Silvibacterium dinghuense: one gene and its partner. The protein of the gene in region 1 interacts with the protein of each later gene in a pairwise test. Links are inferred from orthologs where the notes say so. Each region holds a gene or a part of one and is shown on either strand. Other genes may lie near its edges.

Region 1 (14,965 bases):
AATGGACGGGGGGATCACTTCAGGAATCGACGCCCGTACCGGCGCAGTCACTAGGACCAGGGACGAAGGAATCGCAGGCGCGAGGGAAACAGGTGGCGTCGATTGAGATTCCGGTTCTGCTGGTGGCAGCTCGGGGGTAAGAGGCCGGGATGCAGTTTCCTCGTGTGGCTGCAGAGATGCTTCGGGAGTAGACGGAGGACCAAAGGGAGGCAATCCCTTTTCGAGTGCTGCTTGCAGTCTTTCGCAGAAGCGCTCGGCCTCCTCCCATACCCGCGAGGATGCGCTCTGGCGGAAGTACTCTCCATTGATCTGGCCACCCACCCACTTAGGGCAGCTGCAGCGCCGGCAGAGCCGGTCTCGTTTCAACTTGCAGCCGGAGGAGTGGCGCGTGAAGACAGACAGGGCCATTCGAGACTCTCATTTCAGCCGGAGTGTTGCTCGAATAGCGAATTGGGTCAAAAGCTATGGGGAGGCAGTTGGTAGAGGGTACAAATTGCGTACAAACTACGTACAAATCACGTACAAATTTGCTCCCCGAAGAACAGCTCATCTGCACCCAAAGCTGTTAGGTTATTCATTATGAACAACTTAGTACTGGTGGAGGCGGCGGGAGTCGAACCCGCGTCCGAAATCGTAGTCAGCAAAGAGAGGCTCCATGCTCAGTCCTGTTCCGAAGGTTTCGCTTTGCGCGCTCAGAACGGACAAGATGCGCGCATTGCTAGTCCGTGGATCTCGCCTCTATCGCCCGTACCCAACGATAGAAGCCAGCCTGCTGTGCGACGTCCTCTCGAAGCCCGCAGGCAAAGCCGCGGAGGACGGCAACTTAATTAATTAAGCTGCGAGTGCGAATTGTGGTTCGGCACTTGTGTTTTTGTGAGCGATTACGGGTGCACACACCCCGGCATGCCTCTTTACCGCTGACGATCCCGTCGAAACCGTGACGCCCCCACGTGAGTGGGAAGTCCCCAATACCCGGGGTCTCTACCAGCTTTCTCTATTCTACGTTGTTTCGTCCTCCTGCGTATCCGCAGCCGGGGCTGTGGCCTTCTGTCCTCCAAGCAGAGATATGTCGTATTGGAATTACCTCGGTGATGTGTTGCCGGCGGCGATGCGGGGCTATCCTTGCGCCGTGCTGACCATCCTTCGAGCTTCGCTTCTATTCGCATTGCTGCTGGCTCTGTTCCTGCCTGCGCGTTCTGCTGTAGCTGCTGCGAAGGTGCATGTTGTTGCGCTTGGCGGGGCGAAAAAAGTGCCGTACTCGCTTGAGGGTGATCCGGCCGGGGCTACCGGAGACGAGAAGAATCTGACGATCCGTCCGCTCGTCGTCGATGGAAAGCTCAAGGAGTGGACCACCGGCCCGGCCCATGACATCACCGATCGCAGCTTTGTCGTTCGCCGCGCGCTCCAGCTCAATGACGCTCTTCCGGATGACAAAGGTGGCGGAAAGAGCAGTCATTGGGTCTGGCAGAAAGGACCATGGCTGTTGATCGATCGTGTCTCGGGCAGGATCACCGCTCTTCATCTCGCTGACTATGATCCCGCTGTTTCAGAGGTGGTCTGGTTTCGCGATTATGCTGCGTATTGTGGCCTGAACACGGGCGGCCATCAGCTTTATGCGGTCGTCTCTCAGATCGCCGCGCGCCGACCCTTGCTGGCGAAGAAGCTCGGCCCCTGGGATCCGGAGCACCATGCTACTCCTGCCTGCGCGCCGGCCGCCTGGCAGCGTGAGCCGCTGCGTGTGGCCTTCACCCCCAATGGAGGCCAGCCATCCAGCTTCGATCTGGTGGGTCTCTCGGCGGTTTTGGTCGAAGATGGCGATGCCGCCGAGGCTGAGGGCCCAGGGCGCTAGCCGGCATTTTTGAGAAATCCCTTGACTATAGCCTAGAGTCGAGGGATTCTTATGTCACACACTGTGCATCACACAGTGTGTGGCGAACATGGAAACCGAAATTTTTGAAAATCTCCGCCTCGAGCTCCGCCGCGGCAGCCTCACGCTGGCCGTCCTCGCCCAGCTGCGCCAGGAGCATTATGGGTACGCGCTGCGCAAGTCGCTTGCGGACCAGGGCCTTGCAATTGACGAGAACACGCTGTATCCGCTGCTGCGACGGCTCGAGACACAGGGACTGCTTGAGAGCCACTGGCGTGAGGAGGAGAAGCGCAACAAGCGCTTTTACCAGCTGTCCCGCCAGGGAGAGCTGCTCTTCTCCCAACTGCTCCAGGAGCACGAGACGCTCCGGTCTGCGCTCGACCGGATCATTCGCAGATCAGAAGAGAGTCCGGCGGCGGGAGAGAGCAGGGAAACCATGGCGCACATGGAGGAAGCATGAAGATATCCCACGAGAGTTTGGTGCATCGCTACCTGCAGGCTGTCGGTTTCTGGCTGCCGCGCTCTGAGAAGGACGATATTCTCGCCGAGCTGCGGGCTGACCTGGAGGCGCAGATCGAGGATCGTGAGTCGGAGCTGCGGCGACCGCTCGATGATGCGGAGATGGCGGCTCTGCTCAAGCAGCGCGGCCGTCCTGTCTTCGTGGCCGGTGGCTTCGGCCCGCAGCAAAGCCTGATCGGGCCGCTGCTGTATCCGATCTATCGCTTTGTCCTCAGAATTGTTGCGATCTTTTACCTGTTGCCCTGGGCGCTCATTGCAATCGGGATATTTGTCTACGAGCGCATGCACGGCGGTACTCCTATTGCCTCCCATGCCTGGAGCGCAATGGGCAGCCTGTGGACAATAGCCCTGACGCAGTTCGCGGTGATCACCCTGGTCTTTGCGCTGGTCGACCGCTATGCGATGACCGCGGTGATGCAGAGGGACTGGGAGCCACGCCGGCTGCCGGCGGTGCGTCAGCCGTCAGTCGGCAAGCGCCGTCGCCAGGCCGTCGCTGGCTTTATCTTCGGAATTCTCGGTCTGTTCTGGCTTCTGGCGCTGCCCGGCTATCCGTTCCTGCTGATCGGACCGGCGGCTGCGGTTCTCCATGCGGCTCCGATATGGGCTGAGGTCTATCCTCTTCTGCTGGTATCGGTTGGGCTGGGCATCGCGGAGAACGCCCTCACCCTTGCGTGGCCGCAAATTGCCTGGTTGCGGCCAACCGCGGGTGTGGTTACCAGTGCCTTCGGCCTGTGGATCATCACCCGTCTGCTCCATGCGCCGGTTTACCTGCTGGCCGGCGATCCCCACGCTGCCGACTATGCTGCCCTGGGAAACATGGTGGCTCACCTTGCCGTTGTGTTTACGGGGATCGGGCTGCTGATCTCTCTGCTGGCCTATGCGTGGCAGGCGGTGCGCGCTCTGGCAGGGGAGTCTCGTCATCCCGGCTCGCCTGCGCCGCTGCCTGCCCGCCGAATTTGATTCGGTTCCATCAACGGCCGGGATACAATCCGGCCAAAACCTGAGTGCGCCTTGTGGGGCGCAGAACCCGGAGAGAGTATGGCCGACGCAGCTTTCGTTCCCCAACCCGATATTCCAAAACTCAGTGAAGTGGAGCGCGTGGTGGATACCTTCACCGCGCCTTCGAAGACCTTCACGGACATCCTGCGCAGTTCGGCATTTCTTGGACCGGTGATCATCATGCTTCTGGTCGCGGTGGGCTTCTCCTTTGCGGTACAGCAGAAGGTCGGCTGGGACAAGGTCTACGAAAATACCATTCATCAGAGTCCGAAGGCCGAGGAGCGTCTTGCGCAGCTCACGCCGGATCAGGCGGCTACACAGAAAGCTGTCGGGGCGAAGATCACCGGTGTCATTTCCTATGTGTATGTGATTCCGGTTCTCATCATCACGGCCGTTACCTCGCTGCTGGTCTGGATTACTGCCAACTTCATCCTGGGTGGCACAGCCAAGTACGGCCAGATCTATGCGGTCAATATGTATGCGTCGCTGGTGATGAATATCAAGTTCATCCTGGCGATGGTTGCGCTCTTTGCGGGACTCGCGCCGGATTCCTTTCAGCTTCAGAATCCGGTCGGCACGAATATCGGTTTCTACCTCAGCCAGGAGGCGCCGAAGGCTCTCACGGCGCTTGGCACGCATATCGATCTCTTCGAGATCTGGTCTCTGGTGCTGGCCACCATCGGCGTTTCTATCGTTGCGAAGATTTCGAGGGGCAAGGCTGCTGTGGCTGTGGTGGGATGGTGGGCAATTTTTGTTCTGGTCGGTGTAGGCATGGCCGCTGTGCGCAGCTAGGACTGGCCGTCCAGGCCACGTCGATTCTCTATCGAGATGTGGGGCACCCTCATCCTCGCCTGCGTGAATCGCCTTCGACGGAGATTCTTCCAGATCGGCCAAGAACAACGGGGTGCTCGCGAAGAGCACCCCGTTGTTCTTGGCCTTTTTCTCTTTCGCTAGAAGCTAAGAGCTAGAGGCTAGTAGCTACTGCAGTAACGTCCCGTTTTCCAGCTCTTCCTTCGCCTCTTCCGGCGGGATGACGACGGCTGCTGCGACCTTGTCTTCTTCCTCGAGGTTCAGCAGCTTGACACCCTGCGTCGAGCGGCCTGCTGCGCGTACGGTCTTGGTGTCGATGCGGATGATCTTGCCGTACTGGCTGATGATCATCAACTCCGAGGTGTCGTCGACGAGATGGATGCCCGTCACCTTGCCGTTGCGCGAGGTCGTCTTCAGGTTGATGACGCCCTTGCCGCCGCGGGTCTGGAGGCGGTACTCGTCCACGTCCGTCCGCTTGCCGAAGCCCTGTTCGGTCACGGTCAGGATGAGGCAGGCGCACGCGACGCCGGCTTCGTCCTTGACGCGTTCCTTCGGAGTCGCAGCGATGCCAACGAGGTAATCCTTCTTGCCGAGGTCGATACCGCGCACGCCGCGGGCCGGACGGCCCATGGAGCGGACATCGTTCTCGTCGAAGCGGATTGCCATGCCGTCATGCGTGGCGAGGAAGACAACCTGGTTGCCGTCGGTGATGCGTGCGCCGATCAGCTCGTCCTCGCCCTCGATGCCGATGGCGATGATGCCGCGCGCCATGACGTTCGAGAAGTCCTTGAGCGGGGTCTTCTTCACCGTGCCCTCGCGCGTCGCGAAGAAGATGAACTTGCCCTCTTCTTCGAGGTTGCGCACCGGCAGGATGGTGCGCACGGTCTCACCCGGCTGCAGGTTGAGCAGGCTGGCAATGGACTTGCCCTTGCCGGCTGCGCCTACATCGGGAATCTCGTACACCTTGAGCCAGTAGACACGGCCCGTGTTGGTGAAGCAGAGCAGGTAGGCGTGCGTCGAGTCGATGATGAGCTGCGAGACGAAATCTTCCTCGCGGGTCTTCATGCCCAGGCGGCCCTGTCCGCCACGGCGCTGCTGGCGATAGGTCGAGATGGGCGTGCGCTTCAGGTAGCCGGAGTGCGAGACGGTGACTGCGACCTGCTCGTCGGCGATGAGGTCTTCGAGCTGGAGCTCGGCCGTCTCGTCGAGGATCTGGGTGCGGCGCTCGTCGCCGTATTCCTTCTTCACCTGCTCGAGTTCCTTCACGATGACCGAGCGCAGCTTCTTCTCGGACGCGAGGATGGACTCATACTCAGCGATGCGGTCGCGAACCTCGGCCAGTTCTTTGAGCAGCTCGTCGATCGAGAGCTGGGTCAGGCGATAGAGCTGCAGTTCGAGAATCGCGTCGATCTGGCGATAGCTCAGCGTGAGCGTCGGGTTGATCAGCGTGGCCGGATCGATGGCATACTTCGCCGGATCGAGCGTAACGCCGGCCAGTGCCTGGTCGCGCACGGTGATGGTGCGTCCGGAGAAGAACTGGAAGAGATTCTCGCGGGCGTCGGCGCGGGACGACGATCCACGGATGATCTTGATGACGTTGTCGAGGTGATCGAGCGCGATCTGGTAGCCGAGCAGAATGTGCTCGCGCTCGCGCGCCTTGCGCAGCTGGTAGGCCGTGCGGCGGCGCACCACGTCGATGCGGTGATCGATGAAGTGACGGATCGCATCGGGCAGCGCGAGTTCCTTCGGCTGGCCGTTGACCACGGCCAGGAAGATCATCGAGAAGCCTTCCTGCATCTGCGTGTGCTTGTAGAGCTGATTGAGCACGATCTGCGCTTCGGCACCGCGCTTCAGCTCGATGACGATGCGCATGCCGTCGCGGTCGCTCTCGTCGCGTACGTCACTGATGTCGTCGATCGTCTTTTCGTTCACCAGCGAAGCAATGCGCTCGATGAGCCTCGCCTTGTTCACCTGGTAGGGGATCTCGCTGACGATGATCGCCTGGCGATTGTTGTTGATGTTCTCGATGGCTGCCTTGGCGCGCATCAGGAAGCGGCCGCGGCCGGTCTTGTAGGCGTTGACGATGCCGCCGCGTCCATAGATGAAGCCGCCGGTCGGGAAGTCCGGACCCTGCACGTGCTTGAGCACGTCGAGCAACCCGGCGTGCGGGTTGTTCACCATCTCGATGGCCGCGTTCACGACCTCGGTGAGGTTGTGGGGCGGAATGTTGGTCGCCATGCCCACGGCAATGCCGCTTGACCCGTTGACGATCAGGTTCGGGATGCGCGCAGGAAGCACGGTCGGCTCGAGCGTCGACTCGTCGTAGTTCGGCGTGAAGTCGACGGTCTCCATCTCGATGTCGGCGACCATTTCGCCCGCAATCCTGAGCAGGCGGCACTCGGTGTAACGCATGGCGGCCGGCGGGTCGCCGTCGATCGAGCCGAAGTTTCCCTGGCCGTCGATGAGCGGATAGCGCAGGCTGAAGGGCTGAGCCAGGCGAACGAGGGTGTCGTAGATGGCCGAGTCGCCGTGCGGATGGTACACACCCATGGTCTGCCCGACGACCTTGGCGCACTTGGTGTACTTCTTGTTATGTTGCAGGCCCATCTCGTGCATCGTGTAGAGCACGCGGCGGTGTACCGGCTTCAGTCCGTCGCGCACGTCGGGCAGCGCGCGGCCGATGATGACCGACATCGAATAGTCGAGATACGAGCGCCGCATCTCCTCTTCAATGTTGATGGGAACAAGATTCGCTGCGCCGGTGGGGCCGCCTGTGCCGTCGCCATTGCCAAGAGGAAGCTGGGGGTTCTGATCGTCTGCCATAGATGAAAGAGGTCACACTGCGGGACTTGCGGATGGCTCGCGAGCAGCGGCGAGCAGGGGAAGCGGGAACACCCGGAGGAAACTGACCTAAATCTATGATACTGCTTTACTTAGTTCGCAGCAATGCGGGTTTGGCCAATGGATTCAGCGGTTTGGCGGTGGGGTTCCGAGACCGTTACTGATGGCGGCCATAAAGGCGGAAGGAATTCCTGCTTATTTAAGAGTTGTGTCTAAAATCCCAGCTTATTTAAGATCCCCAGATTTTTTTAAATTAAGCCGGTTACCAGCCCGACGGGTGCCCCAGCCAAGCCCCGCCTGGGTGGGAAGACAAGCCGCCGGATCGCGACTAACGAGATCGGGGCCGAAGCCAAAAGGTCCGGACGGCCAGTCCCGTTTACACTGGCCAAGAACGCCTGATGCCTCATTCCAGCCATCGACTGCGCAAGTTCCGATTCAATCGTCCGCAACAGATTGCAGCTGTGCTGCTGGCGCTGCTGCTGGGCCAGTGTCTGTGGGTGGCTAACCGGTGCACGCTTTCCGAGCAGGACTACCGTTTCGCCCGCTGCGGCCGCGAGATGTGGGAGAAACCCTCGCCGCTGGCCGGCTACTTTACCACCTGCGGCAACATTCATGACGGCACCCTCGCTTATCGCGCCGCCGGGCTGCCGCTTACCATCCAGCGCATCTTTGCCGGTCAGGCGGCTACCACTTCTACCTGGGAGATGCGCCACGAGGTCGAGTGGATTGGCCTGCTGCTGCGCCTGCCCTTTATTGCCGCGGCGCTTGCCCTGGGCGGATGCCTCTGGTGGGTTACCCGGAGGCTTTTCGGCAATGTGGGTGGTTACATCGCGCTTTCGCTCTACTGCTTCTCGCCTCCGGTGATTGCCTCCGCCGTGGCGCCTAACAATGAGCTCTGGGCCGCTTACGGCCTTTTTGCCGCCGTCTACACGGCCATCGGCGTTTCGCATGCCATGCAGGGCCCGCGAAAGAAATGGCGCCCGCGCATCGTGCTGCTCACCGTGATCTTCGGCATCACAGCCGCTGCGCATCTCTCGGCTTTTTTGATCGCGTTGCTGCTCTCCATTGTCTTCATGGCTTATCTCGCAGAGGGCAAACGCGCCTATCTGCCCACGCTGCTGATCGTCTGGGTGCTTGGCGCGCTGGCGATCCTCTTCGCCTTCTATGGCTTCCGGCCTGAGGCATTCAGCTACGTCTTCCGCAGCAATGTGGCTGCCCTCCGTCCATCGCTCGACTCTGTCCGCGTGCTTTTCCGCCCGATGACCGATGCCGGGATCACTCTGGCCGCTGCCGCTGCGCTCGGCCTGTGGGCAGCCATGCGCCGCTCCCGCTACTTCGGCAATTCCACGCCTCTGGCTGTAGCGGTGCTGCTGCTCTGTATCACGACGACCGGCGTGCCCACGCTCACCTCACTCTGGGCGCTGCCCTTTGTGCTGACCTTTGTCGGCGGTGTCTTTGCTGACGTGCTCGAGCTGGAACGGCCACGCCGCGCGGCCGTTGCATGGCGCTGGATCACGGTCGCCCTCATTCTCTGCCAGGCGGCGCTGTGCATTGCCGGTCTGCCGCTCCTCGTGCCTTAGGTCGATACACCCTGGCGCGCGCTTTACATCCCGCGGCCCAAGCAGCGATCCTTAAGAGTCGTTGAAGGAAGCGTTGCAGAAGGTGAATGGCACGACGAAGGACATGACAGAGATCAGCGTCTCCAAAGAGGATTACCTCAAGGCCGTACTCGAAGCGGAGAGCGAGGGCGAGACCGTGATTTCCGCCACCCTTGCGCATTGGCTGAGCGTCTCGCCGGCCGCTGTTTCGATGGCACTGCGCCGTCTCAAGCGGGACGGCTTTGTGGAGGTGCGGAAGGACGGTGTGATCCGCCTGACTCCGAGCGGCCGGGAAGCCGCGCACCGCACCCTGCTGCGCCATCACCTGATCGAGCGCATGCTTGCCGAAATCTTCGGTATGCCCTGGTATGAGGTCCACGATGAGGCCGAGCGTCTCGAGCACGCTGTCTCGTCTGCTTTTGAAGCTCGCCTGCTGGAAAAGCTCGGCGACACGGGCACCTGCCCGCATGGCAACGCCGTGTTGCCCGAAAGCCCCGCTCGCCGCTCGCGCCGCGGTCTCACCACGCTCGCCGAAAGCTCCGAGGGGGGCACTTATACGGTGGCCAGCCTCTACGAACGCGATCCGCGTCTGCTGCGCTTCCTGCATGAAACCGGCATCGCCCCCGGTGGTCCGGTGCGCGTGCTGCGCAAAAATTACGATCAGACCCTCGCCATCGAGACACCGGCCGGCAGTTTCACCCTTGGAGCCCCCGCCGCAGAAAAGATCTGGGTCAGGCCCGGGACCTCCCGCTGACTGGCTGGCTTTCCGGCTACAAAACTGCCCTGACTCGCGTTCTTCCACCTTTCGATGGATTCTGTTCTCCGCCACTCGATGTGTACCATTCCCACGAGACGGTGATGGGCTCTTTTACAGCTGCAATCCAACGTACGATTCTGCCGCTGTGCCTGCTTCTGGCAGCCACCCTGCTCCCATGGCGAGCCCTCGCTCTCGATCCTCATCTGCCGCCGCGCCATTATGGCTATCAGTCCTGGCAGACGGACAGCGGCCTGCCGCAGAACACTGTTCACGCTATCGCGCAGGATCGCGACGGCTACCTCTGGATCGCAACCGAAGCCGGTCTCGTCCGCTTCGACGCTACCCAGTTCCGCGTCTACACGAAGCAGGACACGCCGGCTCTCGGCAGCGATCTCATTGACAGCCTGTATCTGGACCGCAATGGCTGGCTCTGGATCGGCACCTCAGAGGGCGTCGCGCGCTATCGCGATGGCCGCTTTGAAAGCTCCGCTCAGATCGCTTCCGAAGTGGTCGCTCCGGTGCCGGCTCGTTCCGCCATCTGGCGTGTGGAGGGAGATGCTTTCGGACGCATCTGGCTGCTCACCTCGGCAGGGCTTGAAGTCTATGACGGCCATGGTTTTGCGGATGGTCACGGCTTTGCCCAGGCCGATGGCGTCCCTCCGCTGGATGAGGACGCTACGCTGGCCGCAGGGCCGGATGGCGCTGCCTGGCTGGCGACCATGCAGGGCCTTGCCTATGCCGCCCCAGGCTCGATTCACTTCCGCTCCGTCGGTCCCGCCAGCGCCATCCATGCACTCGCCGTCGATCGCCACGGGCAGGCCTGGGCTGCTTCCGCCACGGGTGTCGAGATCTGTGCACCCGCTGGCTGCCGCGTCCTTGAAGCCGTGCAGTCACTCGGCAGTGTGCACGCCATCGTTTTGGACGCGCAGGGCCATGCATGGCTTGGGACGGATAACGGCCTTGCCATGTATGACGGGCGCATGCTCACCCGCTGGTCTACTGGCGAGGGTCTGCCCGCGGCGCGTGTCGAGCGGCTCTTCTCCGATCGCGAAGGCGCGCTGTGGGTCGCTACCAGCGCCGGTCTTGCCCGCTGCTATGGCGGCCGCATCGAGGCGCCGCCGACGCGCGAAGGTATTTCCGGCAGCTCCCTGCTTGCCTTCCTTGAAGATCGTGAGGGCACCCTGTGGCTGGGCAGCGAGTCCGCCGGTCTGGCTGTTCTGCGCGACCGCGCTTTCACGACCTGGGACACCTCCAGTGGTCTCTCCAGCGACCGCATCCGCGCCATTGCGGGCGATCAGGCCGGCACCCTGTGGCTTGGCACCGATGGCGGCGGTCTCAACCAGCGGCATGTCGATCCGCAGGGTCGTGCCCGCTTCACTGCGCTTACCACCGCGCAGGGGCTCTCGAGCAACATCATTCTTTCCGTCGCCACCGCGCCTGATGGAGCTCTGTGGTTGGGCACACCGGATGGCCTAAATCGCATCGACCACGGCCATGTCCGCGTTTTTACCTCTGCCGACGGCCTGGCCGACGATTTTGTGCGCTCCATTTACTTCGATCGCGAGGGCACCGGCTGGATTGGTACGCGCCGCGGCCTTTCGCGCTGGAAAGACGGTACGTTTACGACATGGACCAGCCTCGACGGTCTCGGCAGCGACCTGGTCGGATCGATGACGGAAGATCGCGAAGGCGTGCTGTGGATCGCAACCCTCGGCGGTCTTACCCGCTTTGCGCATGGCAACTTCCGTAACTACATCCAGCAGGATGGTCTTTCCAGTCGCGTCATCACCGCGCTCTCTGCCGACGCCCGTGGCGATCTCTGGATCGGCACCGAAGGCGGTGGCCTCGATCTTCTCCATGCGGGCCGTTTCTATGCCGCGCGGAATCGTGTCTTGTCGCTCCCGCACTCCGCTGTGTTTCCTGACGATATTGCCGGAATCCTTGAAGACGCCTCTGGCGGCCTCTGGATCAGCTCCAGCCAGGGTATCTTCCGCGTGCAGCGCGACGCATTGGCCGGGGCACTCGAGAGTGCGAAGCCTGCACCGATTGCAATCGAATCTTATGGCGTGGCCGATGGCCTGCGTGTGCGCGAGGCAAACAGCGGAGGCCATCCCGCTGCGTGGCGCATGCCGGACGGCACGCTCTGGTTTGCAACCCCCAAGGGCGTAGCCACGGTCGATCCCGCGCATCTTGCCCGCAATATCGTTCCTCCGCTGGTTGCGATTGAGCAGGTCAGCATCGACGATGTTCCGCAAAATGCAACCGGAATGGTTACGATTCCTGCCGGCAAGCGCCGCGTCGAGATCGCCTATGCTGCGCTCTCTTTTGTTGCGCCGCAGAAGGTGCGCTTTGCTTATCGCCTCACCGGCTTCGATCGCACCTGGATCGACGCCGGCTCGCGCCGCGTCGCCTATTACACCAACCTTCCGCCTGGACGCTATCACTTCGAGGTGCGTGCCTGGAACAACGACGGCGTTCCCGGCGCTTCTGCTGCCGTGCTTGCGCTGCGCATGCGGCCTTATTTCTACCAGACCTTCTGGTTTTATCTGCTGCTTGTTCTCACTGCCGCGCTTGCAGGTTACGGCATCTATCTTGCTCGTCTGCGCAGGATCGAATCCCGCTTTCAGGTGGTTCTCGCTGAGCGTAATCGCATTGCCCGCGAAATCCATGACACGCTTGCGCAGGGTCTCGTCGGGGTCAACATGCAGTTGCAGGTTGCCGGCCGTCTGTTTACTATCGCGCCCGAAGCCGCTACGCAGCATCTTGCCCAGGCACAGGAGCTTGTCCGCTCCGGTCTCGAAGACGCACGCCGTGCCATCTGGGAGCTGCGCTCGGAGACCGGCAGCGACTTCGCCAGCCGGCTTGTCCGCGCCGTGCAGAAGGTCGCGGAAGCGAGCGGCCTCGAGACGCAGGTCGAGGTTGTCGGTCAGTACCGTCCCCTTGCCGTGCCTATCGAAGATGAGTTGCTGCGCATCGCGCAGGAAGCAGTGACGAATGTGGTGCGGCACGCGCAGGCGGCGAAGGTGGAAGTCACTCTGCGCTATGCTGAGCGGCAGGCAGCGCTCACGATTGAAGACAATGGGCAGGGCTTCGATGGCAATGCGCCCTCGCTCCGGGATGGCCACTACGGCCTCACCGGCATCCGTGAGCGCGCGCAGAAGATCGGCGGCCGCGCCGTTGTGGAAAGTTATCCCGGCCGAGGGACCACGATCCGTGTCGAGCTGCCATTGCGCGGATCTTCAGGCCGGGAAGGCATCCCGGGCAGGGAAGTCGAGAAGGAGAATCATGGTTGAAACAATTCGCATCCTGGTCGTCGATGACCACAAGATCGTGCGTCAGGGGCTGGTCGCATTGCTGAACACGGTAAGTGATTTCAGCGTTATTGCAGAGGCCTCCGATGGTCTTGAGGCCATTGATGCATGGCGCCAGCACAAGCCGGACGTGACGCTGATGGATCTGCGTCTGCCGAATCTCAGTGGCGCGGATGCTATTGTCCGCATTCGCGAGACGACTCCCACTGCGCGCATCATCGTGCTCACCACCTTCGATGGTGACGAGGACATCTACCGCGCTCTTCAGGCTGGAGCGCGTGGCTACCTGCTCAAGGGCATGGACCTCGACGAGCTTACCGAGGCGATTCGAGCCGTGCATGCCGGGCGCTCGCGTATTCCTGCGCAGGTGGCGGAGAAGCTGGCCGAGCGTATGGGAGGACCGGGCCTCACGACTCGCGAACTCGAAGTTCTCCAGCGCATCGTCGCCGGGCGCAGTAATAAGGAGATCGCCTCCGATCTTTTCATCTCCGAGGCGACCGTGAAGACTCACGTCAACAGCATCCTCGGCAAGCTCGGCGTCGCCGACCGCACGCATGCCGCTACCACCGCGCTGCAGCGCGGCATCGTGCACCTCGATTGATTCCGGAGCTCGCCATGGTTGCACTCTCCCGCCGCCGCATCCTGTCGCTCTTCGCTCTCGCGCTGGCTGCCCAGGCGATCTCTCCCAGCCTTCTAGGCGCGGAGGCGCGCTGGCGCGCTGCCACCGATGACGAGCTGAAATCGTTGCTTCCCGCGCGAGCGCCTGTTCAACAGGAGCGCATCGAGACAGAGATGCGCACCGCCTCCGGCATTACGGATGGCCGCGGGCATTTCGTCGCCGGTGTCGTGCTCATCACGGCCGGCTATTCGGCGGATGGCAAATACTCGCATTTCTTCCTTACCCAGGTAGCGCTGCGCGTGGGAAATTTCGCGCTCGATCCCGGCTCTTATGTCGTTGGCTGGCAGCATATCGAAGATGGCCTGGAGGTGAAGTTTTATGAAGCTGCTACTGGCCGTCCTGTGGGCACGGTCGCTGCCGGCTTGAATCCCGCCATCACTCGGGTAGAATCGTTTCGAATCTGGCTGCCGGCAGACCGTTCCGTGATGCAGATTGGCCGTTTCAGCTTTCCTTACCGCATTGGAGATGTCCCTTAAGATTATGTCCGCTCCGTACGACGCGCCCGCCAGCCCCGAAATGAAAGTCCGCACTCCTCGAGTGCGCAAACTGCTGGCGGCTCTCGAGTCCAACTGGCAGACCGAGATGACCGGGCATCATACCTACCTCGCGCTCGCACGTGAGGATGCGGACCCGATTCGCAAGCGCACCCTGGAGCACATGGCGGAGTCCGAGGCCGAGCACGCCGCAGCATGGGCAGGCCGTATCGCTGAGCTCGGAGGCGATGCGCCGCGATACAAAGGCAAACCAAATGGCGATGCGGACTCGCTGGCGAATCGCCTGGGCGGCAAGCGCATGGCGCTGCGGCGCCTCGAGATCGATGAGAGCCGCGCCATTGCGCACTACGGCCAGCAGCTCAAGGAGCTGGAAGATGAACCCAGCCTTGCCATTCTCCGCCGGGTTATCGACGAAGAACGCGAGCACTATATCGAGCTCGGCACGCTCGTCCGCGAGCACTACCCGCGCAGGCAGGCCGAAGCTGCCGCAGCCAGCCCGCAGGCGCTGCTCAGCGAACTGCTGGCCAGGCGCTCGGGCTCAGGGCGCCAGGCTGCAGGCTGGATAGGAGACGCCATCTACGGGGTGAACGACGGGCTCGGCGCTATCTTCGGCATCGTCTCCGGCGTCTCCGGCGCCACGGTGGGCAACAGCCATTATGTGCTGCTGGCCGGTATCGCCGGCATGATTGCCAGCGCGCTTTCCATGGGTTCCGGCGCGTATCTTGCCGCGAAGAGCGAGCGCGAAATCTACGAGGCAGAGGTTGAGCGGGAGCGCGAAACCATCGAGATGAACGCGCCCGAGTCGCGTGAGCTGCTCTCGCTTTATTACCAGGTCAAGGGCTTGCCGGAAGACGACGCCGATCGTGTCGTCGACCACATTGCCCGAGATAAGAAGCAGTTCCTGCGCGCGCTTTCTGCCGAGCGGCTGAATTCCACCGAGGATGCACTGCCGAACCCGGCGACCTCGGCCGTGAGCGGCGCTATCTCGACGGCGGTGGGAGCCTTTGTGCCCATCATTCCATTCTTCTTTATGCGCGGCTATGAGGCGATTATCGTTTCGGCTGTCGTGTCGCTGCTGGCGCACTTCGCG
Region 2 (14,877 bases), on another replicon or contig:
TCATTTCCTGCAGCTCACACTCCGCAGATCCTGCGGAAGAATCGGCATCCGTGCCCTCGGCCAGCGTTGCTCGTGTGCAACGTGGCGATATCTCGCACATGCTCAGCCTCGCCGGCCAGTTTCAGCCGTACCAGGTGGTCGATGTTCACCCCAAGGTCAGTGGCTTCATGAAGAAGATCAATGTGGATATTGGCGACAAAGTGCGGAAAGGCGAAGTCCTCGCCGTGCTTGAAGTGCCGGAGCTGCAGGCGCAGCTCGAGGCCAGCGCCTTTGATATGGCGCAGGCCAGGGCAGAGATTACCCGTGCCCAGCACGAGATCAGGCGGGCGGAAGCGGTGCATGCTGCCGAGCACCTTAATTATCAGCGCCTCCTCGACACGTCAAAGGCGCAGCCGGGGCTGGTCGCGCAGCAGGAGCTCGATGATGCGCAGAGTAAGGACCTCTCCTCCGCTTCGCAGGTGGATGCAGCGAAGGCCGCGGCTGATGCTGCTCAGCAACATGCCGAGTCGGCACATGCCAATAATGAGCGTGAGCAGGCCATTCAGGACTATACCCATGTGGTTGCGCCGATTGATGGCGTAGTGGTCTGGCGCTATGCCGATACGGGTGCGCTCATTCAGAGCGGCACCAATTCCAATCAGCAGGATCTGCCTATCGTGCGCCTGGCGCAGAGCACGCTGCTGCGCCTGCGTATGCCTGTTCCCGAGGACGACGTGCAGTATATCCACGAGGGCGATACCATCCGCATTCGCATCGATGCCTTGAGCCGCTCCATCACGGGGAAAATCGTTCGCTTCACGCGCAATGTCAACTTTGAGACCCGCACCATGGAGACCGAAGTCGATGTGGACAACCGCGATCTCTCCATCGCTCCCGGCATGTATGCGAACGCGCGCCTTGCGATGGCGAGTGTGCATGATGTTCTCACGCTTCCGGTGGAAGCGCTGGTCATTCACGGCAGCCAGCAGATGGTCTATGTGGTCGACGCGCAGAATCGCGTCCGGATTCGGCCTGTAGTCGTTGGTCTGCAGGCGAGCAAACTTGCAGAGGTCAAGAGCGGTCTCGAGGAGGGCGATCGGGTGATTGTGGGAGGCCAGGATAAGTACAGCGACGGCGAGCAGGTCACCTCTGTTCTCGTACCGTCGCAAGCCTCAGAGGAACAGAAGGAATCTGGCGGCGTAATCGATATGAAGGCGGACGACAGCAACGGAGGTGCGCAGTAATGCCGAAGTTTGCGTTGAAATATCCGTTCTTCATCATCATGCTCTGCCTGATGGTCATGCTCGTGGGTTTCGTGGGCATTGCCAGCATGCCGGTCGATCTTTTTCCGAAAATCGACATGCCGGTCGTCGTTGTCGCTACGTTTTATAACGGCATGCCGCCTAAGCAGATCGAGGCCGATATCACCAACACCTTCGAGCGCTTCTTTACGCTGGCTGCAAATGTCGACCATAGCGAATCGCGCTCACTGACCGGCGTCAGCCTCATCAAAATCTATTTCAAGCCCGGCACGAATGCAGATGCTGCGCTAAGCAATATTGCGAACCTCGCCATGGCTGACCTGCGGAGACTTCCACCAGGAACTCTTCCGCCTGTCGTGCTCGGTATGGACGCATCCACGCAGCCTGTCTGCCTTGTCACGCTCAAAGGCAAGGGGCTCGGTGAGACACAACTGAAGGATCTTGCGCAGTTCCAGGTTCGCAATCAGATCTCCAATGTTCCGGGCGCCTCGGTGCCGCAGCCGTATGGCGGCACATATCGGCAAATTCAGATCTACGTCGATCCGCTCAAGATGGAAGCCCGCAATCTAAGTCTCAACGATGTCGTACAGTCGGTGAACAGCTCAAACCTCATCCTGCCCGCCGGCGATGTTCGCATTGGTTCGAAAGACTTCAACATTTACGCCAACAGCCAGTTTCCAGATGCTAAGGCGATGAACGAGATGCCGCTTAAGTCCGTGGGCAACTCTTCGGTGCTCGTCGCGGATATTGGCAAGGCCGAAGACGCGGGCACGCTGCAGTACAACATTGTCCGCATTGACGGTCAGCGCTCGGTCTACGTGCCTGTCTTCAAGCAAGGCGGAGACAGTAACACCATCACGATCGTCAACGGGATGAAAGATGCCATCAAGAAGCTGGTGGATATCCCCGAGACGCTGAAGACCTCGGTGGTCTTCGATCAGTCGATCTTCGTGAAGATGGCAGTGAAGAACCTCATCAAGGAGGCCAGCATCGGCCTCGTGCTCACTGGCCTGATGATCTTCATCTTCCTCGGCAGTCCGCGCGCGACTTTCGCCGTGCTGTTGTCGATTCCACTGTCCGCGCTCGTGTGTCTGCTGCTGACGAAGGCCATGGGCGGTTCCATCAACACGATGATCCTCGGTGGTCTTGCTCTGGCTTTCTCTCGCCTTATCGACGATTCGGTGGTCGTGCTCGAGAATATCTTCCGCTTCATGGAAATGGGTTGTAAACCGCGCGAAGCCGCGGAGAAAGGCGGCATGGAAGTTTCGCTCGCAGTGCTTGCCGCGACCTCTACTACCTCGATCGTCTTCTTTCCGGTTACCTTTCTCTCCGGTATCAGCAAGTACATTTTTACGCCGCTGGCTCTGGGGGTGGTGCTCTCCATCTTTGCCTCGTACTTCTTTGCGATGACGGTTGTCCCGCTTTTTTGTGCGAATTTCATCCGCATCCATCACGGAGAAGACGAAGCAAAGAAGCAGAGCTTCTTCGCACGCTTCGAGCGCGGCTTCAATAACAAATTCCAGAAGCTGCTCGACTGGTACGAAGGACTGGCCAAGCGCGCGATGCGGCGGCCAGGATTCACCACTGCTATCATCCTTGGCGGCGTGGTCCTGGTCCTCGCTGGTCTATTACCTTTCCTGGGCAGAGCTTATTTTCCGCGTACTGATCCAGGCCAGTTCGTCATCGACGTGCAGATGCCCAGTGGCACGCGGCTTGAAGTGAGCAACGACTATATCGCCAGGGTCGAGAATGTCATCCGCAGTGTCGTCAAGCCCTCGGATCTCGGCATGATCGTCTCTAACATCGGTGTTTATCCGGATCTCTCAGCCATCTTTACGACGAATGCATCGATGGACACGGCCTTTGTGCAGACCAGTCTCAAGGAAGATCACAGGATTGGCAGTTACGAATACATGCGTCGTGTACGCGAGAAACTGTCGCAGCAGATGCCGGAGCTCAGCACGTACTTCCAGGCAGGCGGTCTTGTGGATGGCGTCATCAATCAGGGGCTGCCTGCGCCGATCGATGTGCAGATCAGCTCCAACAATATGGAGAGCGCGTATGCACTCGCCAAACAAATGGCAGAGAAGATCAAGGCTATGCCCAATGTAAGTGACGTTTATATTCCGCAGAATCTCGACTATCCCGGCATAGAACTCAACATTGATCGCGAGCGCGCAAGCCTCATCGGCCTCTCTGCGAAAGATGTGGTCGACAACGTCATCACCGCCATGACCTCGGATGGCCAGGTGGCGCCCAGCTATTGGATCGATCCGAAGACCGGCAACAATTACATGGTCACGGTGCAGTACGCCAACCATGTTCTGAATCACATGACGATGGAAGACTTCCGCAGCATTCCTCTGCGCGGCACTCGTCCCGCGGGCTATGCGCCGGGCGAAGAGGCACGTCAGGCCGGCGATGCGAATCCGGTTATCTGGGCAGGGGATCACTCCACGGGCTACACCCCGCTCAGTTCGGTTGCTGACATCAAGCTGATCAATACCCCAACTGAAGTTGACCACTATCAGATTCGCCGTGTCATCGACATTTATGTTGCGACGAAGAAGGAAGCACTGCAGGGAGTGGGTGGAGACATCCAAAAGCTTCTCGCGCAGACCAAGACCGAGCGCAACACCGTGCTTAAAGTGCGCGGGGCTGTGGTGAGTATGAACCGCTCCTTCGCCGAATTCGGTCTGGGGCTGATCATCTCCGTCCTGCTCGTCTATCTCATTCTTATGGCGCAGTTCACCTCATTCATCGATCCGTTCATCATTCTTATGGCTATTCCTCCCGGACTTGCTGGCGTAGTGCTCATCCTCTTTGTTACCGGAAGCACGCTGAACATCATGTCCCTGATGGGAGTCATCATGATGACTGGCATTGTTGTTTCGAACAGCATCCTTATCGTCGAGTTTGCCGGCATCCTGCACAGCGAAGGATTGCCGCTGCTCGAAGCGGTGATTCGCGCCTGCCGTGTGCGTCTGCGTCCCATCCTGATGACCTCGCTGGCCACGCTGCTCGGCATGATTCCGATGGCGCTTGGCCTCGAGGCCGGCAGCGAACAGTATGCGCCGCTGGCCCGAGCCATTATCGGTGGCCTCGGCGTATCTGTCGTGGTGACTGTCTTCCTGGTCCCGGCGGTCTATCTCCTCATTCATGGACGGCAAGAGAAAAAGCTCCTCGCGGAAGGAAGGGCACACTGATGCAAACACTTACCTTCACCTCCTCTCGCCTGATTTTCTGTGCGCTGTTTGCTTTTGGAGGAGCGAGTTATTTGCATGCTCAGAGCCATGGCAGCGCTCCTCTTCCTGAAGCGCCGAAGCTGCAGTTGCTGGCCCAGAGCAGCGCGCCGCAAGGTCAGACGGCCGCACTCTCTGATTCGTCAGAGAGTGCGGCCGCTCGGCTCACGCTGCACGATGCCGAGCAGATGGCGATCCGCAACAATCCGCACATTAGCGCAAAGCGCCTGCTCGCACTGGCGCAGCACCAGGTCGTGCGTGAGAACCGTGCTGCCGAGCTTCCCTCGGTGGCAGGTGGTGTTACAGCCGAGGATGCGAACCAGGCTTCACGCATCTCGGCTGGTTCGCTCACTGCCTCGCGCCTCTTCGAGCACGCAGGCGCAGGTGCCAGTGCCTCGCAACTCATCACGGACTTCGGCCGGACGCGCAATCTTGTTCTCTCCTCGAACCTCGAGGAGAAAGCGCAGGATGCCTCGGCGCTTGCCACTACCCAGGACATCGTCCTCACTACAGATCAGGCTTTCTATAACGTGCTTGAGGCGCAGGCTTTGCTCAATGTGGCGCAGCAGAACGTGAAAACCCGCCAGACCACCGACGACCAGATCGGCGTGATGACGAAAAACAAACTCAAGTCCACGCTCGATCTGAGCTTTGCCGATGTCAATCTCTCGCAGGCCAAGCTGCTGCTGCTCGATGCGCAGAATAATGCCAGCGCTACGATGGCCGCGCTCGACGAAGTGCTTGGCCTCGATACCGCGACGAGCTACCAGCTTGTTGCTGACGGCGGTGCTCTTGCTCCGCCTCCACCCGATGCCGATCAGTTGCTGAAGCTTGCGCTCGAGCAGCGGCCTGATTTGCAGGCGCTCGACCTGAGCCATCAAGCTGCGGTCAAATTCAGCCACGCGCAGCGTGACCAGCTTTTACCCAGCATCAGTGCGCTGGGCACGGCGGGCGCGGTGCCGGTACGACCCGGCGAATATTACAACAGCAGCTGGTGGGGCGCCGTCGGGGTGAATATGAATATCCCCATCTTCAACGGTTTCCTCTATACGTCGCAGGCGAAGGAGGCAAGCATCCGCGCTGAGGCTGCGGCCGAACAGACCCGCGCGCTGCGTGATCGCGTGGTGCGCGACGTGCGCACCTCCTGGCTTGCGGCGCAAACCGCATATCAAAAGGTAGCCGTAACAACGGACTTGCTGAACCAGGCCAACCTTGCGCTCAAGCTGGCGCAGACTCGATACCAGATGGGGCTCAGCTCGATTGTCGAGCTCAGCCAGGCGCAATATCAACAGACGGATGCGGCAATCGGAAACTCGAATGCGCAGTATCAGTACCGGCTGTCTCTGGCCACGCTCAATTACGAAATCGGATCGATTTGATAACTTTCTGGCGTCGCTGAAGCGGTCATCCGGCATTCCACGATCGTGCGCTTTGCCATGTACGCTCTGCATACGAATAATGAGAGAAGATGGCTTTTTCCGCTCAAGACAGTGCAAATGCCGGGGTGTCGTTCACGCGACGTCAGTTTTCCTTTTTAGCCGCTGCTTCCTTGTTCAGTTTCTGGGGACAGAAGCAGGCCTTCGCCTTAGAGGGGCAGGATGCAGGTGCGAATTCCTTCGATACACTTGCCCCCATCTTTCCTTTGACGGCAAAATCACGCGACAGCTTCGCTGCCTTGATGGACTATGTGCCATCCGTCGATCCGGATGCTGCCTATTTTCGTTCGCGCGTACCGCGTGCAGCCAGGATTCCCGCCTTTGCGCCGACTCAGGCACATCCTAAGCTCAGCTCTTTACCGCAGGTGGCTACGCTGACCGGATGTTATCGCACGCTTGGCGAGCATGCGGACGATCACTACAAACGGTCGCGCTATGGAGCACCTCCGCAGGGTGGAGTGTATGTCTCCCGCATGATCGGCTATCACGATATTGTCGTGAGCTGGAGCGGTCCCGGCATGATTCCGAATGCGGCTCTGATCGATGCGGCGCATCGCAATGGCGCCTTGTGCCTGGGAACGATCTTTCAGCCAGACAAGCGCATCTTCGATTCGAGTGCCGTGCCTGCAAAGCAGGTGGCCGCTAAGTTTGTGGAGCTGGCTCTGTATTTCGGCTTTGACGGCTACTTCATGAACTTCGAGCTCGGGACTCCGGAGGGACATGCTCAGATACTCGATCTGCTTGCCATGATGCGCGAAGAGGCCCATCGGCAAGGTAAGTCCGATTTCTATATCCAGTTTTATGACGGGTCTGCAGATATGGATCAGTTGATGCCGATCGAGACACCCGGAACACCGTATGTTCCTGCCGCATCGTTTGCGGATAGCACGATGCTCGACCAGGGATGGAGCGGCTACAGCATGACGCACGGCTGCTGTTCGGGAAGGCCGACCGATGCTGCATCCGTCTATGCCTATTGCAGGAAGAACGGTCTCGACCCATATCGCTCGGCTTATTTCGGATACCAGCTTTATCCGGGGCCGGGATATCTTGGCCTGTCTGCTCCTTCTGTGATTCATCCGAATGACAGTGCCACCGCTTATGGCAGTTTGCAGGTTTATAGCTTTGAGGATGGCCTGCACACCATGCAATTGGCGCTGGATAAAGGCAAAGGCGATGCTGCGCCGGCTCTCTCGCGAGAGGAAGAGTTCTATGCGCTCGAGCGCCGCTTCTTCAGCGGCCAGTCTCAGAACCCCGCGCTCGACAATGCGCCTAATGCGGAGCAGGCTCATATTTACGCCGAGGTCGCAGGGAGAACGCGGAGATATACGGATTACTCTCCCACGGAAGACCATCCTACGGATCAGGTGAAGCTGCCTATCACTTATGGCGTTGCAAACTTTACCGTCGAGCACTCCGTGATCGGGGCTTTTCCGTTTCTGACTCACTTCAACCTGGGTGCCGGCGATGCCTTCTTCGTGGATGGCGCGAAGCAGGGAGATCGTCCATGGTTCAATCTGGGGATTCAGGATCTTCTGCCGACGTGGCAATGGTGGTTGGAGCCGATGCAGGGTTCTCTGGATCGCTCTGCTGCAAAGTATGCGCCTCTTCGTGTGGAGTATGACCGGGCGCTGGCCTTTGACGGCGGTGCATCGTTGCATATCTCCGGCTCACTTCGTGCCCGGGATGGCGTCTCATTGCGTCTCTATAAGACGAAGTTGCCTGTTCAGAATGCAGGGGATCTTTCTCTGCATCTGGTATGGCAAGGTCTTGCTGAGACAAAGGAGTATCTGCTTGCTGGTTTGATCTTTGAAGATGCTCCAGATCAGGCGGAATGGGTTCGCTTCACGCAAACAGACGCCATTCTCCATGAACAGCTCGATCATGGCTGGACGCGATCCCGCATGACGCTTGCTCCCTACCGAGGAAGAACTCTGGCTGCGCTCCTGATTGGCTTTCATCATGAGAAGCCAGCGCATGCCGATACGCCGGTAGACGTTCATATCGGAGAGATCTATGCGGGACTCCCCTTAAAAGGTGAGACCCATTCCGCGCCATCCTCGTTTACGGTTGAAGCGCATGCTGCGGGGGCTGCTCAGGGAACCATGCAGGTGCGGTTGCGCTGGCAGATGCGGGATGAGGATGCTTATTACGATCTCTATGCCATGAATGCGACGTCAAATGCCAGAACCTGGCTCGGACGTGTTACCGCCGACTGTTATTACGTGGAGAGCGTGCAGGCAGAGCAGGGAAGCGCGATAGCATTCGAGCTTGTGGCAACAAGCCGTGAAAATCCGCTACTCCGCAGCCTCCCGGCACGCACCACAGTGCAGGCCGCATAGGGGCTATCACCGCATTCATACGCAGCATGCCTTCTCTTTGACTGCTGAAAAGAGAAGGCGTGCTGCGAGGGTTGGAATTGCCGCGATAACTGCGCGATTGGAGCGGCAGCAGCTCTCACCTTGACAATACCTGCCGCCTCCAATCAGCCTGTGAACGGCTCCTGCCTTGGAGGTTTATTTCTGACTGTGATGGCTCTGCTCCCCCGTGCTGCATGGATGCGCTCGTCCATATTGGCTTTTCTAGGTTCAGTTCTTATTTTGCCTGCGGCTGTTGCACAGCAGGCTCCAGGATTTCGTAATACCGCGCTTTCCCCGGAGGCACGCATTCACGATCTTCTCTCGCGCATGACGCTGGAAGAGAAGATCGACTGCCTTAGCACCGACACTGCTGTTCCGCGTCTTGGGGTGAGGAGCTTTGGAAGCTCCGAGGGTATCCACGGCGTCGTGCAGCGTGGCAATGAAGAACATCACCGGGAGGCTATCTACACCACGCAGTTTCCGCAGCCGCCGGGCATGGGAGAAACCTGGGATCCGGATCTGGTGCGCCAGGCTGCGGCGGTCGAGGGTGCAGAGGCCCGCTATATCTCCGAACAGCCGCGCTACAACCGTTCGATCTATATGCTTTGGGGGCCGCAGGCCGATCTCGCCCGCGATCCGCGCTGGGGCCGCAGCGAAGAGGTTTACGGCGAGGATCCATTCTTTAACGGCACCATGGTTGTGAACTTCGTCAAAGGCCTTCAGGGCGACGATCCCAACCATTGGCAGGCAGCCGCGCTTCTCAAGCACTTTCTTGCAAATTCCAACGAAGACCTGCGCACAAAATCGAACTCCGTCTTTGATGCTCGCCTGTTCTGGGAGTATTACTCCGTGCCCTTTCGCATGGGCTTTTTGGATGGTGGCGCGCGTGGTGTCATGGCCAGCTATAACGCATGGAACGGTACCCCGATGGCCGTCAATCCTGTCCTTAAGTCCATTGTGGAAGACAAGTGGGGCGTCGATGTTCTCTCTTCGGATGGTGGTGCGGTCAGGCTGCTCTGGACCGACCATAAACGCTTTCCCGATCAGAAGGCCGCGGTGATCGCTTGTTTGCATGCCGGCATCAACCAGTTTCTCGACACCTATAAAGACGAGACAGCCGCGGCGGTGAAGGAGGGCTCTGTGACCGAGGCTGAGATCGACGATCTGCTGCGGCGTAAATTTGTGATCTCTCTGAAGCTTGGCCTCCTCGATCCTGGCCAGGAGTCCACGCCGCCGCCCGCGGCCAATGCCGGTGTGGACAATCAACCTCCGGCAGTTGTTCCTGCATCTACGGATCAGCATCAGGATGCCATGCAAAAAGATAGTCCTGAGCCTTGGAACAGCGATAAACATCGCGCCATCTCGCAAAAGATGGCTCTCGAGTCGGTCGTGCTCCTCAAGAATGAAGGCAATATGCTTCCACTCGACAAGCACGCCATTCGATCGATCGCTGTGATCGGTCCGCTTGCCGATTCGGTGCATTGGGATTGGTATGGGGGCTATCCGCCTTATGCCGTCACACCGCTCGACGGTATCAAGGCCGCGCTCGGTCCGTACGTTCGTGTCCACTATGCCGGCAGCGAGCTGAACCAGGCTGCGATCAACGCTGCGCGTGCATCGGATGTCGCTATCGTTGTGGTTGGAAATGACCCCACCTGCGGACCGGACATGGCTCATGACTGGCATGACACGGTCGATGGCGGCGGCACGCTCCCCTGCGCCGTTCCCTCAGATGGCCGCGAAGGCCGGGACCGCGAGAGTCTCACGCTTGAGCAGGAGCAGCTCGTCAAACAGGTCTATGCCGTGAATCCGCGCACCGTGATGGTTCTTATTTCCAGCTTTCCGTATACGGTCAATTGGAGCCAGCAGTATATTCCTGCGATCCTGCACATGGCGCACGCCTCGCAGGATGAAGGCACGGCTCTCGCGAAAGTTCTTTTCGGTGATTACAATCCCGCCGGACGTCTCGTGACAACCTGGCCAGCTTCACTCGACCAGCTACCACCGATGATGGATTACAACATCCGCGACGGTCGCACCTACATGTACTTCAAGGGCCAGCCGCTCTATCCGTTTGGTTATGGCCTCAGCTATACATCGTTCCGCTATAGCAACCTTCGCCTGGATAAACCGTTTCTGCGAGGTGGTGAGGAGGTAACTGCCACCGTGGATGTTACAAATACCGGTGGACGCGACGGCGATGAGGTCGTGCAGCTTTATATATCGCACCAGGGCTCCCTGGTGGCTCGCGCCAAAGAGGAGCTCAAAGGGTTTCAGCGCGTGCATATCCCTTCCGGCCAGACTGTCTCCGTGCCGCTCACCGTGAAGGCCGACGATCTTGCTTACTGGAATGAAAAGAAGAACCAGTGGACGCTCGAGCGTGATCGTGTGGACGTGCGCATCGGAGCTTCTTCCGCGGATATCCGGCTGCATCAGGAGCTCGCGATTCGGCCTTGAGAGGAGCTTACAGAAGGCAGAGAAAGGCATGCACTCCGGAGCATGACTTTCTCATTTCTCGCGCTGAGAGAAGAACGTTCCAGTGCGAAAAGTCTCTGGCTTGCCAGACTCACGTGGGGTTGGAGGCAGGGAGAGCCTTGGGCTGCGGTCAGCACAATCCAGCAGCTAATGTGAGGCTGGTTTTCTCTGCCATGTCGTGTGTTCTTCTTCTTCTCTGGCGCTCCGCAGAACTCCTTGTGCATCCACTACGACCGTCCACACGGTATAGCCATGCTCGGACGCGCGGTCGGAGAAAATGATCCTGCGGTCGCCGTTCTCGCCATCCAGCAAGAGGCTGGGAGGCATTGCGCCTGCTGTTGCCGGGTCCGTTTCCGGCCGGCGAGGCACTCTCGGTTCCATCCCATTCAACTCGGCATAACAAACACCTGCGGCGAGCCAGGAGCCATAGGGTTTCATCGCATTTCGCAGCTCTTCTTTTGCCACGAGATGGTTGAAAAGCTCCAGCGTTTGACGGCTCGTGATGGTGGGGACAAAGGTCGCGGCTCCGCGATGCAGAATCTCGAGCACGCGCACGTGTCCGCCGTTTCGCGGGAGGATGGCGGTAAAAAGAGATTCGCGTCCGTCTTCGAATGTGCGCCGATAGTGCAGGAGGAGCACATCGCTCATCAGTGGACAAACAGATTGGTCCACCTGCCAGCCTTGCGGCAGGTGATCTGGCCCGACACTCTCCAGGGCATAGCCCCCTGCTGAAGCTGCATGCGAGAGTTCGGCGGCTCGTGCAGCCCACAATGCCCGATCTTCAGGATGCATCGCTCCTGGCTCCCGATGCTCCAGGCTGAACTCGCTCTCCGGTGGCGGCAACTCTGTCTGGCTGGTCTGCGGCGCCGCGCTCGCAGCGGGATTTCCTTCTTGTGGGGGCTGGGCGACTCCAGGAGACATGCTTCCAGCTATCGCCAGGGCTGCCAGGAAAGACGTTGCGAGCCTCATGGGATTTAACTCTACCATTCCCATGAGCGCCAAAGAGCAGCCCGAAGACTGTCCTTTGAAAGTGTGAAATGGCTATTACTTTTCTGTGATCTTATGAGCGAAGAGCCTTGTATCCGCAGGCTTGCTCAAGCGATCGATACAAAGCAAAAAGGCACCCGTCGGGTGCCTTTTTGCTTTGGGGTCGAGTCATTTCGCCCGGTACAGAAGGTTAGATATCGAGGTTCTTCACGTCGAGCGCATTTTCTTCGATGAACTTGCGGCGTGCCTCGACATCTTCACCCATCAGCGTGGTGAAGATGGTCTCGGTCTCTGCCAGATCCTCGAGTTTGACCTGCAATAGCGTGCGGCGTTCGGGATCCATGGTCGTCTCCCAGAGCTGTGCCGAGGTCATCTCACCGAGACCTTTGTAGCGCTGCACCTGGTACTCACGGCGCCCCTGATCGATAACGTATTCGAAGAGCTCCTGCGGCGTCTGCTTTTCGACCGGATCGAGCGAGATGCGGCCGGCGCGCTTGGGTGCGGGCTTGCCCGCCTCGGCTTCACCGGTGGTCTCGCCTTCGGTCTCCTCAGCCTCTGCTTCGGCGGCTTCTGCAACTTTTGCTGCCGAGCCCTTCGGCGCGTATTCGACAAAGAACGGAGGCTCGAGCGACTCCTTGATCTGCGCGTACTTGTTCATCGTCTGGCGATAGTCCGGTGTTGAGGCCAGCGTCCAGTCGATGGTGCGGGTTGCACCCTGCGCGTCGGTAAAGCTCAGCGACCAGGTCTGGTGCTCTTCGTCGCGCACCGGCTCCGAGAGGCCCTTGAACTGGTACTTGCGCTCGATCTGCTTGAGCTTGCCATGCAGCGCTACCAGCTTTTCAGGAGCGGTCTCGCCTTCGAAGTCCGTGCGGCGCACCAGCTCGAGCTTGGCCAGCAGCGTGGTGATCTCTTCGTTGCGCAGGCGCTTGTTCAGCTTCTCGAAGAAGCCGAGGTAGTCGTTCAGGTTGCCCATGAACTTGGTCAGGGCAGCGCCTTCAAGCTTCTCGCCCGCGTCGCCGTGGCGCACGATCATGCCGTCGGAGGCGCGCTTGACCATGACCTTCACGAAGTCGCGGTCGTCCTTGATGTACTGCTCGAAGCGGCCCTTCTTGATCTTGTAGAGCGGCGGCTGCGCAATGTACACGTGACCGCGCTTGATCAGCTCGTTCATGTGACGGAAGAAGAAGGTCAGCAGCAGCGTGCGGATATGCGAGCCGTCCACGTCGGCGTCTGTCATCAGGATGATCTTGCCGTAGCGCAGCTTGGCCGGGTCGAAGTCTTCCTTGCCGATGCCGGTGCCGAGCGCGGTGATCATCGCGCGGATTTCCTCGTGGCCGAGCATCTTGTCGTAACGAGCCTTCTCGACGTTGAGGATCTTGCCCTTCAGCGGCAGGATAGCCTGGAAGCGGCGGTCGCGGCCCTGCTTGGCGGTGCCGCCTGCGGACTCGCCCTCGACGAGGTAGAGCTCGCAGCGCTCCGGGTTGCGTTCGGAGCAGTCGGCCAGCTTGCCCGGCAGTCCGCCGCCATCGAGCGCGCCCTTACGGCGAGTCAGATCGCGGGCCTTGCGCGCGGCTTCGCGTGCGCGGGCTGCTTCAATGGCCTTGTTGATGATGCGCTTGGCGACCGGCGGATTCTGCTCGAGGAACATGCCCAGCTTCTCGTTCACCAGCGCTTGCACAATGCCGGCGATGTCCGAGTTGAGCTTGCCCTTGGTCTGGCCTTCGAACTGCGGCTGCGGCAGCTTCACGCTGATGACCGCAACCAGGCCTTCGCGGACGTCATCGCCCGAGAGGTTCTCCTTCACGTCCTTGAAGAGACCCAGCTGCTGGCCGGCCGAGTTGATGGTGCGGGTGAGCGCCGTCTTGAAGCCGGAGAGATGCGTGCCGCCGTCTGCCGTATTGATGTTGTTGGCGAAGCAGAAGACCGTTTCCGAGTAGCTGTCGTTGTACTGGAGGGCGATCTCCATATCGACGTTGTCACGGAAGCCTTCCATGACGATCGGCTTCTCGTGGAGAATCTGCTTGCCCTTGTTGATGTGCTTGATGAACTCGGCGATGCCGCCCGCATAGCGGAACTCGGCGCGCTTGGCCTCACCCGTCTTGGGATCGGTCACGCGCTCATCGGTCAGCGTGATCTCCAGGCCCTTGTTCAGGAAGGCGAGCTCGCGCAGGCGCTGGGCCAGCGTGTCGTAGTTGTATTCGGTGACGGTGAAGATCGTCTTGTCGGGCAGGAAGTGCACCTTGGTACCACGGCGCTTCGAGGTGCCCGCCTGGCGTAGCTCGGAGGTCGGCGCTCCCTTGGCATAGTCCTGCTCGTAGGTGTGGCCGTCGCGCCAGATCTCGACGTCGAAATCCTCGCTGAGCGCGTTGACGCAGGAGACGCCCACACCGTGCAGACCGCCGGAAACCTTGTAGGTCGAGGAGTCGAACTTACCGCCGGCGTGCAGCTTGGTCAGCACCACCTGGACCGCGGGCATCTTCTCGCCGTTGTCCAGCGTCTTCATGTCTACCGGAATGCCGCGGCCGTCGTCGATGACGGTGATGGAGTTGTCGACGTGGATGATGACTTCGATCTTCTTGGCAAAGCCGGCAAGGGCTTCGTCGACGGAGTTGTCGACGACCTCATAGACCAGATGGTGCAGGCCCATTTCGCCGGTCGAGCCGATGTACATGGCCGGACGCAGGCGGACGGCCTCAAGGCCCTCGAGAACCTTGATGTTATCGCTGGTGTAGCTGCCGTTCGGTGTACCGTTGGAAGAAGGGACTGCCCCGGTAGGGGTGTCGGTCGCAAGTTCTAGCTCTTTTTGGGACATGGAACTCCGATTTGGCTTCTTTCACTCTCTGGACCAGGGCGGTCGTAATTAGAATTAAAGTCTTGAAAGTGAAAGGTTTTTGCCGATAAGTCTACGCCTTTATTTTAGCACAGCGGGGGCCGTTGCCGGGTTCGGGCGGCGCAACAGGGGAAAGCCGTGCAGGGGAGCGGAAAGGCCTGAAAAATGAATCCCTTTTATCCCACTAAAGTCGTATAAGCAGATTGCCCGTTTCCGTCATTGAGTAGGCAACCAATGTCGAGATATTCTTGTCATGCTGTACCCGGTAAAGCCCATGTCCTCGCTCTCCAACCTTCTGCTGACGCT

Evidence for each region.
Region 2: the proteins of gyrA (region 1) and gyrB interact in binary tests that used the Escherichia coli proteins (3 or more experiments, as listed by UniProt). The link is inferred for Silvibacterium dinghuense from one-to-one orthologs.

Annotation. Positions count from the first base shown.
Region 1 is NZ_SDMK01000001.1:1,679,941-1,694,905, reverse strand. The notes cover bases 4,164-7,397. They hold gyrA (DNA gyrase subunit A), read right to left. Parts: upstream 7,019-7,397; coding sequence 4,364-7,018; downstream 4,164-4,363. Other genes in these bases: ESZ00_RS06675 (YIP1 family protein), read left to right, coding at 4,164-4,177. In the rest of the region: ESZ00_RS06690 (hypothetical protein), read left to right, coding at 1,067-1,849; ESZ00_RS06685 (PadR family transcriptional regulator), read left to right, coding at 1,938-2,327; ESZ00_RS06680 (hypothetical protein), read left to right, coding at 2,324-3,346; more of ESZ00_RS06675, read left to right, coding at 3,425-4,163; ESZ00_RS06665 (hypothetical protein), read left to right, coding at 7,435-8,616; ESZ00_RS06660 (metal-dependent transcriptional regulator), read left to right, coding at 8,678-9,388; ESZ00_RS06655 (sensor histidine kinase), read left to right, coding at 9,493-12,684; ESZ00_RS06650 (response regulator), read left to right, coding at 12,677-13,303; ESZ00_RS06645 (hypothetical protein), read left to right, coding at 13,318-13,857; ESZ00_RS06640 (VIT1/CCC1 transporter family protein), read left to right, coding at 13,862-14,965. UniProt on the Escherichia coli protein: A type II topoisomerase that negatively supercoils closed circular double-stranded (ds) DNA in an ATP-dependent manner to maintain chromosomes in an underwound state.
Region 2 is NZ_SDMK01000005.1:40,673-55,549, reverse strand. What follows is about bases 11,732-14,877. They hold gyrB (DNA topoisomerase (ATP-hydrolyzing) subunit B), read right to left. Parts: upstream 14,554-14,877; coding sequence 11,932-14,553; downstream 11,732-11,931. Other genes in these bases: ESZ00_RS18010 (hypothetical protein), read left to right, coding at 14,825-14,877. In the rest of the region: ESZ00_RS18045 (efflux RND transporter periplasmic adaptor subunit), read left to right, coding at 51-1,223; ESZ00_RS18040 (efflux RND transporter permease subunit), read left to right, coding at 1,223-4,447; ESZ00_RS18035 (TolC family protein), read left to right, coding at 4,519-5,862; ESZ00_RS18030 (endo-beta-N-acetylglucosaminidase), read left to right, coding at 6,033-8,261; ESZ00_RS18025 (glycoside hydrolase family 3 C-terminal domain-containing protein), read left to right, coding at 8,520-10,736; ESZ00_RS18020 (hypothetical protein), read right to left, coding at 10,902-11,546. UniProt on the Escherichia coli protein: DNA gyrase negatively supercoils closed circular double-stranded DNA in an ATP-dependent manner to maintain chromosomes in an underwound state.